Regions from separate parts of the Rhizobium sp. BK456 genome, predicted to be linked through region 2. Evidence: riboswitches for the same ligand, from Rfam matches in the RefSeq annotation. Region 2 holds a riboswitch; the other holds the start of a gene.

Region 1 (4,209 bases), on a different contig from region 2:
GGGCTTCGATGACATCCGTAAGGGTCAATGAGCTGATATCGGTGGCGGGGCAGCCCGATGCCGCCGGTTTTGCTGCTTTTGCGGCGGACGGTTTTGCCGGCGTCATCAATGCCCGGCCGGATGGCGAGGAGCCGGGGCAGCCGGGCGATGCGGCGGAAAAGGCTTCTGCCGCTGCCGTGGGGCTCGCCTACAGCTTCGTGCCGGTGAAAGGGCCCGAGATTACCGAGGCCGATATCCGCGCCTTCCAGAGGGCGATGATGCAAGCAAAGGGGCCGGTCGTCGCTCATTGCAAGAGCGGCACCCGGGCGTTGACGCTCTATGCGCTCGGAGAGGTGCTTGACGGGCGGATGCAGCCCGGGGACGTCGAGGCCTTCGGTCAAAACCTCGGCTTCGATCTTGCCGGCGCGCGCCGCTGGCTGGAAAAGCGGGCAGGGCAGGCGGCTGTCGTGAAGGCTTTCTTCGAACCCCGCACCTGCAGTGTGCAATATGTCGTTTCAGACCCGGTAACGAAACGCTGCGCCATCATCGACCCGGTGCTCGATTTCGACGAAATGTCGGGTGCGACGGGAACGGCCAATGCCGATGCCATCCTCGCGCATATCGACAGCGAAGGGCTGACGGTCGAGTGGATCCTCGACACGCATCCGCATGCCGACCATTTCTCCGCCGCGCACTATCTCAAAGGAAAGACCGGCGCGCCGACGGCGATCGGCGCCCATGTCACCGACGTGCAGGTGCTCTGGAAGGAAATCTACAACTGGCCGGCACTCGAAACCGACGGCTCGCAATGGGACCGGCTGTTTGCTGATGGCGACACTTTCGAGATCGGCGGGCTTAGAGCCCGCGTGATGTTCTCGCCCGGCCATACTCTTGCCTCGGTGACCTATGTGATCGGCGACGCCGCCTTCGTGCACGACACCGTGTTCACGCCGGATTCCGGCACGGCGCGCACGGATTTTCCCGGCGGCAGCGCCAGCGCTCTCTGGCACTCGATCCAGGCGATCCTGTCGCTGCCCGAGGAGACCCGGCTCTTTTCCGGCCACGACTATCAGCCTGGCGGCCGTCACCCACGCTGGGAAAGCACGGTAGCCGCCCAGAAGCGCACCAATCCGCATATATCAGGCATCGACGAAGCCGGCTTCGTGGCGCTGCGCCAGGCGCGCGACCGCACGCTGCCGAAACCGAAGCTGATGCTGCATGCGCTGCAGGTCAACATCCGCGGCGGGCGGTTGCCCGAACCGGAGGCGAACGGGCGACGGTATCTGAAGATTCCGCTGGATGCGTTGTAGGAACGCAGGGAGCAGCGTTGCGGCGTGCTTCGAGGCTTCGCCCGTTCGGGCTGCGCACCTCAGCATGAGGGAGGTTGGTGGATGCCGCGCCCACGACAGCGGGAATAGTAGGATGCTTAAGAGAGCTCCATCCTGGGGATGAGAATGCTGGCATCATACCGGCCAACAGCGCTCCGACGTTCCGTCTCCATATTTCGCCCACCAAACCCAATCTTCCGCAATAATGATTGACGTCGTGCGGGCGGGCGACGTAACTGGCGGTGACGGTTCCCTGAAGATGACTCCAAGGGGATTAATAGGGAACACGGTGAGGACGACCCAGTAGGGACCGAGACCGTGGCTGCCCCCGCAACTGTAAGCGGATTGTCGATCATCTCAGCTGTGGCCAGCGACTGGCCATCTCTGAAGGGCTTATGGCCCTGCCACTGCGATATATCGCGGGAAGGCGGATGAACGACTTATATCCGCAAGCCAGGAGACCTGCCGTCAATCACGATCCAATCAACCGGGCGGGGATGCCCGGATAAGGAACAGACATGATTGACCTTCTGAACCTTCGCCGAATTTCGGCATGCATCCGTCTCGATTGGGCCTCCTGCGGCTAGCGCGCGCGTCAGCGTGCCTTCGGCCGCGCGTGCGGCATAACCGTGCTTTTTCCTTCAATCGAGGTTTTTCATGCGCCAGATTCTCGCCACCATGACATTTGCCTTCGGGCTGATCGGCCTTGCGGCACCGAGCCTTGCTGCCACCCAATATCCTTTGACCATCACCAATTGCGGTGAGCAGGTGACTTTCCAGAAGGCGCCGTCGAAGATCGTTTCGATCGGCCAGGGAATGACCGAAATTCTTTTCTCGCTCGGCCTTGCCGACAAGATCGCCGGCACGGCCGTCTGGGTCGGTCCCGTGCTGCCGCAATATGCCGCGGCGAACAGCAGGATAAAGCGTCTCGCCGACAATGATCCGAGCTTCGAATCCGTCGTCGGACAGGAGCCCGACCTGGTGGCGGCCGAGTTCGAATGGCATGTCGGCGCGCAGGGCTCCGTCGGCAAGCGGGAGCAGTTTCAGGATCTCGGGATCAATACCTATCTTTCGCCGGCCGATTGCGTCGCCAAGGTCAACACCGATGGCGGCGACGGTGTGCGCAAGGAGCTGTTCACGATGGCGCTGATCTATCGCGAAATCGCCGAACTCTCAGAGATCTTCGACGTGAAGGAGCGCGGCGATGCGCTGATTTCCGAGCTGAAGAAGCGCGAGGCGGATGCCGTCGCCTCGATATCAGCCGCATCGGGCAAGAGCCTGCCCATCGTCTTCTGGTTCTCCAGCAAGGAAGTCAACGGCGACGCCTTCATTGCGGGCAAGAACAGCGCGCCTGCCTATATACTGAAGGCGATCGGCGCCAGGAATGTCGTCACCACCGAGGAGGAATGGCCGCTGGTCGGCTGGGAAACCATCGCCCAGGCGAACCCGGCCGTCATCGTGCTCGCCACCATGGACCGGCGCCGCTACGCCGCCGACGATCCGAAGGTCAAGATCGATTTTCTCGAGAACGACCCCGTGACCAAGGAACTCGATGCCGTCAGGAACAGGCACTTCGTGATGATGGACGCGCAATCGATGAACCCAACGATCCGCACGATCGACGGCATCGAGACCTTGGCGAACGGCATCAAATCCTTCGGCCTCTCGCAGTGAAGGCAGCGTCGGTCAGGCAACAAGGATGGTGGGCGCTCGCCGCGCTCACCATTTCAGCCCTTCTCCTTCTCGGACTGATGATCAGCCTTGCCGTTTCGATCGGCGAGATCGCGATCCCGCTGGCGACAACGGCGGAGGCCGTCTCCAACCGGCTGTTCGGAACGCAGTTCGAACTCAGCCGCATCCACCAGGGCATCGTCTGGGATTATCGTCTGAGCCGGGCGCTGGTTGCGGCCAGCGCCGGCGCGTCGCTCTCGCTCTGCGGCGCCGTGCTGCAGGCGCTGCTGCGCAATCCGCTGGCCGAACCCTATGTGCTCGGCATCTCCGCCGGCGCCTCGACGGGAGCCGTCTGCGTGATGATCCTCGGCCTCGGCTACGGTGTTCTTGGCCTTTCCAGCGGCGCCTTCATCGGCGCGGTCATTGCCTTTCTGCTGGTCGGCTTCCTGGCGACGGGTGCGGGAGGAACCGGCGAACGCATCATCCTGTGCGGCGTCGCCGGTTCGCAGCTCTTCACTGCGCTGACCTCCTACATCGTGACGACATCGGCGAATGCCGAGCAGGCGCGGGGCATCCTGTTCTGGCTTCTGGGTTCGCTCAGCGGCGTGCGCTGGCCGGATGTCTATCTCTCGGTGCCGATCGCGCTCACAGGTTTCGTCATCTGCATGGCCCATGTCAGGGCGCTCGATGCCTTCGCCTTCGGTACGGATGCGGCGGCCTCGCTCGGCATTGCGGTGCGCCGCGTCCAGATCCTGCTGTTCGGCCTGACAGCGGCGATGACGGCAAGCGTCGTCAGCATGGTCGGCTCGATCGGCTTCGTCGGCCTGGTCATTCCCCATGCCGCCCGCTTCCTCGTCGGGCCGGGCCATCGGCGGCTGCTGCCGGCAACAGCACTCGGCGGCGCGATCTACATGGTCGGCGCCGATATCGTCTCGCGCATCATCATCCCACAGCAGGTCCTGCCGATCGGCGTTGTTACGGCGCTCTTCGGCGCGCCGGCCTTTGCCGTCATCCTCTATCGCGTGCGGAGGAGCGCATGAGCATTACGATCGACGCGGTGAGTTTCGCCGCAGGCGACACGGTCATCGTCAACGGCGTCAGCCTGACGGTGGCAAAGGGCAAGGTGCTCGGTCTGCTCGGGCCGAACGGGTCCGGCAAATCGAGCCTGCTGAGGCTGATCTGCCGGCTGCGCAAGGTCCGCAGCGGCGTCATCCGGCTGGGCGACGACGAT
Region 2 (4,209 bases):
CTCGGTCAGATATGTTTCCGACCAGCCTATCAATACAGGCATCCACGCCGGCGGTCGCAGCATGAGCACTCATGCCCATGTCCCCTGTGCGACCCAAAACGCGCAAACGCAGTCTGTCTTCGATGTGTGAAGAAATCATAAAGTGGAATGGGATAGCGAAACGGCGGCCAGCGGGATCAAGGGCTGTTTTCCGCCATGGCCTCTTCCGGCTCGGCCTGGCGGTGCTTGCGGCGGCGCGTCGTCAGTTCGGCGCCGGCATCGCGCGGCAGGCGCAGGAAGGTGATGCAGGCCAGCGCCGAAATCGCCGAGACGCTGAAGAAGGCGGTGTGAAAATCCGAGACCAGAAGCCTGCCGCCGTGGAGGCTGCTCGAAATTTCGAGGATGCCGCCGGCGATCGCCACACCCATTGCCATGGATATACGCTGGGCAACGGCGTTGATCGCGGTCGCCTGGCTGCTGTCGGCCTCACCGACATCGCCGAAGGCCATGGCGTTGACGCCTGAGAAGGCCATGGAGCGGAACAGGCCGCCGATCAGCAGGCAGGCCATGATCAGCGGCAGCGGCGTCTCCCTGGTAAAAAGGCCGTTGATGCCGAGGAAGATTGCCGCCAGCAAGGTGGTGATCGATATCACGGTGCGGAAACCGAAGGCATTGAAGGTGCGCGAAGCGGCAAATTTCGACCCCATGGAGCCGAGCGCGCTGACGAAGGTGACCGAGCCCGATTGCAGCGGCGTCAGGCCGAAGCCGAGCTGCAGCATCAGCGGCATCAGGAAGGGCAGGGCGCCGAGGCCCATGCGGAAATTCGAGGCGCCGAGGATCGCCGCCCGGAACATCGGATAACGGAACATTTTCGGATCGAGCAGCGGATAGGGCGCGCGGCGGGCATGCAGGAGATAGAGGAGGCCGGCAAGGATGCCGACGGCCACCGTGACATAGCCGTAGATGACAGGCACGGCCGGCAGGCTGATCACCGACAGGCCGAAGACGAAGCCAGAAAAGCCGATGCCGCAAAGGAAGAAGCCCGGAAAATCCATCGGCCGTGGACTGCGAGGCTCGACCGCCGGCAGGAAACGCGTGACGAGGATGATGCCGAGCACGCCGATCGGGACATTGATCCAGAAGATCCAGTGCCAGGTGAGATAGGTGGTGAGGAAACCACCGATCGGCGGCCCCATGATCGGGCCGATCAGCGCGGGGATGGTCAGCCAGGCCATGGCATCGACGAGTTCGTGGCGCGGCGTTCCCCGGACCAGCAGCAGACGGCTGACCGGCGTCATCATCGAGCCGCCGGCGCCCTGGATCAGCCGCGCGACGACGAAGGCCGCAATCGAATTGGAAAAGGCGCAGGCGACTGAGCCGATCATGAAGACGAAGATCGCCATACGGAAGATGTTGCGCGCGCCGAAACGATCCGACATCCAGCCGCTGATCGGGATGAAGATCGCCAGTGCCACGAGATAGCTGGTGACGGCAAGCTTCAGCGCGATCGGCGAGGTGCCGATATCGGCTGCGATCGCCGGCAGGCTGGTGGCGATGACGGTCGAATCCATCTGTTCCATGAACAGGGCGACCGCAAGGATCATGGGTGTCAGGCGGGGCACGGGCAACTGGGTGCAAAGAGGAAAATTGCGGCGCCACAGGCGTCGGTTAGGATCTGTTCGGTTCTACGGCAGCGATGCACAGCTGTCCACGCGATCGATGTCACATACGGGTGAATGCGGCATGAGGTCGCTTGCCGCAGGGCCGGTTTGCTGAAATAGATGCGCCGTCAGGTGCCCGCTTTTCAAGCGGGAGAATCGGGAATCCGGTGCGAGACCGGAACGTGCCCAACGCTGTAAGGCCGACGTTTGCCGCTTTATCATGCCACTGGCTTTCGCCGGGAAGGCTGCGGCAGACGGATGACGCCAAGTCAGAAGACCGGCCTGGCAAGATAGACCGAACCCGCGCGGACGGCGGGCGGTTGCGTTGTTGGGGATTTGACGATGCGACCCTTTGATGAGGATGCCCTGTCCGTGGCGTCCGGTTTTTCCTTGGCCGAACGCGAGGCCGTCTATCACGCGATCATGACGCGGCGCGACGTTCGCAGCCAGTTCCTGCCCGAGCCCTTGCCCGACGACGTGGTGGAACGGCTGCTGACCGCCGCGCACCACGCACCCTCCGTCGGCTTCATGCAGCCGTGGAATTTCATTCTGGTGAGAAGTCCAACGGTGCGAGCGCGCATCCGCGATGCCTTTGCCAAGGCCAACGAGGAAGCGGCATTGATGTTTGAGGGCGAGCGGCGGCAGGTCTATCGCTCCCTCAAGCTGGAAGGCATCGTGGAGGCGCCGCTCGGTATCTGCGTAACCTGCGATCCCACCCGCAGCGGCAGCGTGGTGCTGGGGCGCACGCACAATCCGCGAATGGACAGCTATTCGACAGTCTGCGCCATCCAGAATCTCTGGCTGGCGGCCCGCGCCGAAGGGATCGGCATTGGCTGGGTCAGCATCTTTCACGAAGCCGACCTGAAGACCATTCTCGGCATCCCCGAGCATATCGAAGTGGTTGCCTGGCTCTGCGCCGGTTTCGTCGACCGGCTCTACGACCAGCCGGAACTCTCGGTCAAAGGCTGGCGGCAGCGGCTACCGCTTGAGGAACTCGTCTTCCACGATGGCTGGGGAAGGAACGAGAGGTAGCGATCACTGCTGCTGCGGCTGCGGGCCAGGTGCGGCAGGATTGGCAAGGTCGATCGAGCCCTGGTCGCCGGCGAGGAATTGCGGGCCGACCTGGCGGACCTTGTTCTGCGTGGGGTCGTAGGGACGCTCTGGAACCGATGGCTGCGGCGCGGCGGCGGCCGCTGTATCCTTCGCCGGCGGATTGGTGCGGATGGTGGTGATCGAGCCCTGTGGCGGCGGCTGGCTTATCGCCTGCTTGCCGCGCATCTCGTCGTAATAGGCGGTGAGATTGCAGGCACAGGCGTTTTTCTCGCCGGGCGCGCGGCTTTTGTAAGCGAAGGCGTTCTTCATGGCGCTGTAGGGCGTGCCGGTTGCGACCGAGATCATGTTCGAGGCTTCCGTGCTCGTCACGTCGCGATAGAAAAGCTGGGTTTCGATGCCGGGGCACATCTTGGCGCAGGTCTGGGCGTCGCGGCCGAAATCGACCGAGGTGGTGTTTGAACTGATCGGGAAGAAGCCGCCGTCACAGCTGCGCACGCAGATGGTGCTGACCGGCGACAGCATATCGGCCCGCGGCAGGCCGTAGCGCGGATCGGCCTCTCCGCCGCCGAGCGGAATGAAAGTGTCCGAACGCATCGCCTGCTCCTCGACGCTCGGGGCAGGGTCGTTGGCATTGCGCTCGGAAGGCGCATAGAAGTTCTCGCTGTTGCAGCCGTTGCTGTCGAGCGCGGCCATCAGTTCGCGGCGGTCGTCATCGGCGCCGTTCCGGCCGGCCAGCTCGTTGCGGCGGTCCTGGAGATAAGCGATATTGTCGATCATCCGGCCTTCGGCCTGCGACAGCTCGGTGCAATAATCGGCATTCTCGCCGCCGATCACCACCATGCTGCCCGAGGTGCAGCCGTAGTTGCGCAGATCGTTACGCACCTTGCGAAGCTCGAGGTTCTGCTCGGCCATGGCATTGGCATATTGGCGTGCTTCCGGGCCGTTGCCATTGCCGATCGAGCGCGGCAGGTCGGCGAGACGGCCGCGCAGGTCCTCACAGATGGCATTGGTCTGCGCGACGGCGGGCGCTGCGAAGGCGAGGAGAAGGGCGAGAGACAGGTTTCGGCGTTTCACGGCGTCGTCCCGGAATGAGCAAACGGTCGGTGGGTCGAATGCGACTTCAATCGGCCGCGCGTTTTCCCTTAACGGATTTCTCTTAATAAGCTCAAAGAAAATATTAGCGTATTTTCCTGATCTTATCCAGCAATCGCCAGAGACGCGGTGAAAATGACAAGCATCCCCGACGAGATCCCTTCCTTTGCACCGACATCAGGCGTGACGGAAGCCCAACACGGCCTTCACCTCTTCGCGGACGGTTGTTATGAGCCCGGTTCCGGGCATGGAGGCTGGTCGTTTGTCGCTTATCGCGATGCGGTGGAAATCGCCTCCGACTTCGGTGGCGTCGACGATTCCAGCAATAATGCCATGGAATTGACCGCCGTTCTCAGGGCCGCCATGTGGATCAACAGCCAAACAGCCGGAGAACCCGCGATCATCTGGTCCGATTCCGTCTATG

What was found. A riboswitch is a leader RNA that binds a small molecule or an ion and turns the genes downstream of it on or off. The one in region 2 is predicted to bind cobalamin.
Region 1: another riboswitch for cobalamin. It lies ahead of FHX03_RS20725 (ABC transporter substrate-binding protein); the one in region 2 lies ahead of bluB (5,6-dimethylbenzimidazole synthase).

Annotation. Positions count from the first base shown of each region.
Region 1 is NZ_JACIAO010000007.1:201,159-205,367, reverse strand. It holds gene blh (bifunctional sulfur transferase/dioxygenase Blh) at 9-1,289, shown strand; cobalamin riboswitch at 1,537-1,792, shown strand; gene FHX03_RS20725 (ABC transporter substrate-binding protein) at 1,965-2,981, shown strand; gene FHX03_RS20720 (FecCD family ABC transporter permease) at 2,978-4,018, shown strand; gene FHX03_RS20715 (ABC transporter ATP-binding protein) at 4,015-4,209, shown strand, end outside.
Region 2 is NZ_JACIAO010000014.1:82,676-86,884, forward strand. It holds gene FHX03_RS30080 (MFS transporter) at 177-1,583, opposite strand; cobalamin riboswitch at 1,754-1,941, shown strand; gene bluB (5,6-dimethylbenzimidazole synthase) at 1,983-2,672, shown strand; gene FHX03_RS30090 (DUF2865 domain-containing protein) at 2,676-3,767, opposite strand; gene FHX03_RS30095 (ribonuclease H) at 3,921-4,209, shown strand, end outside.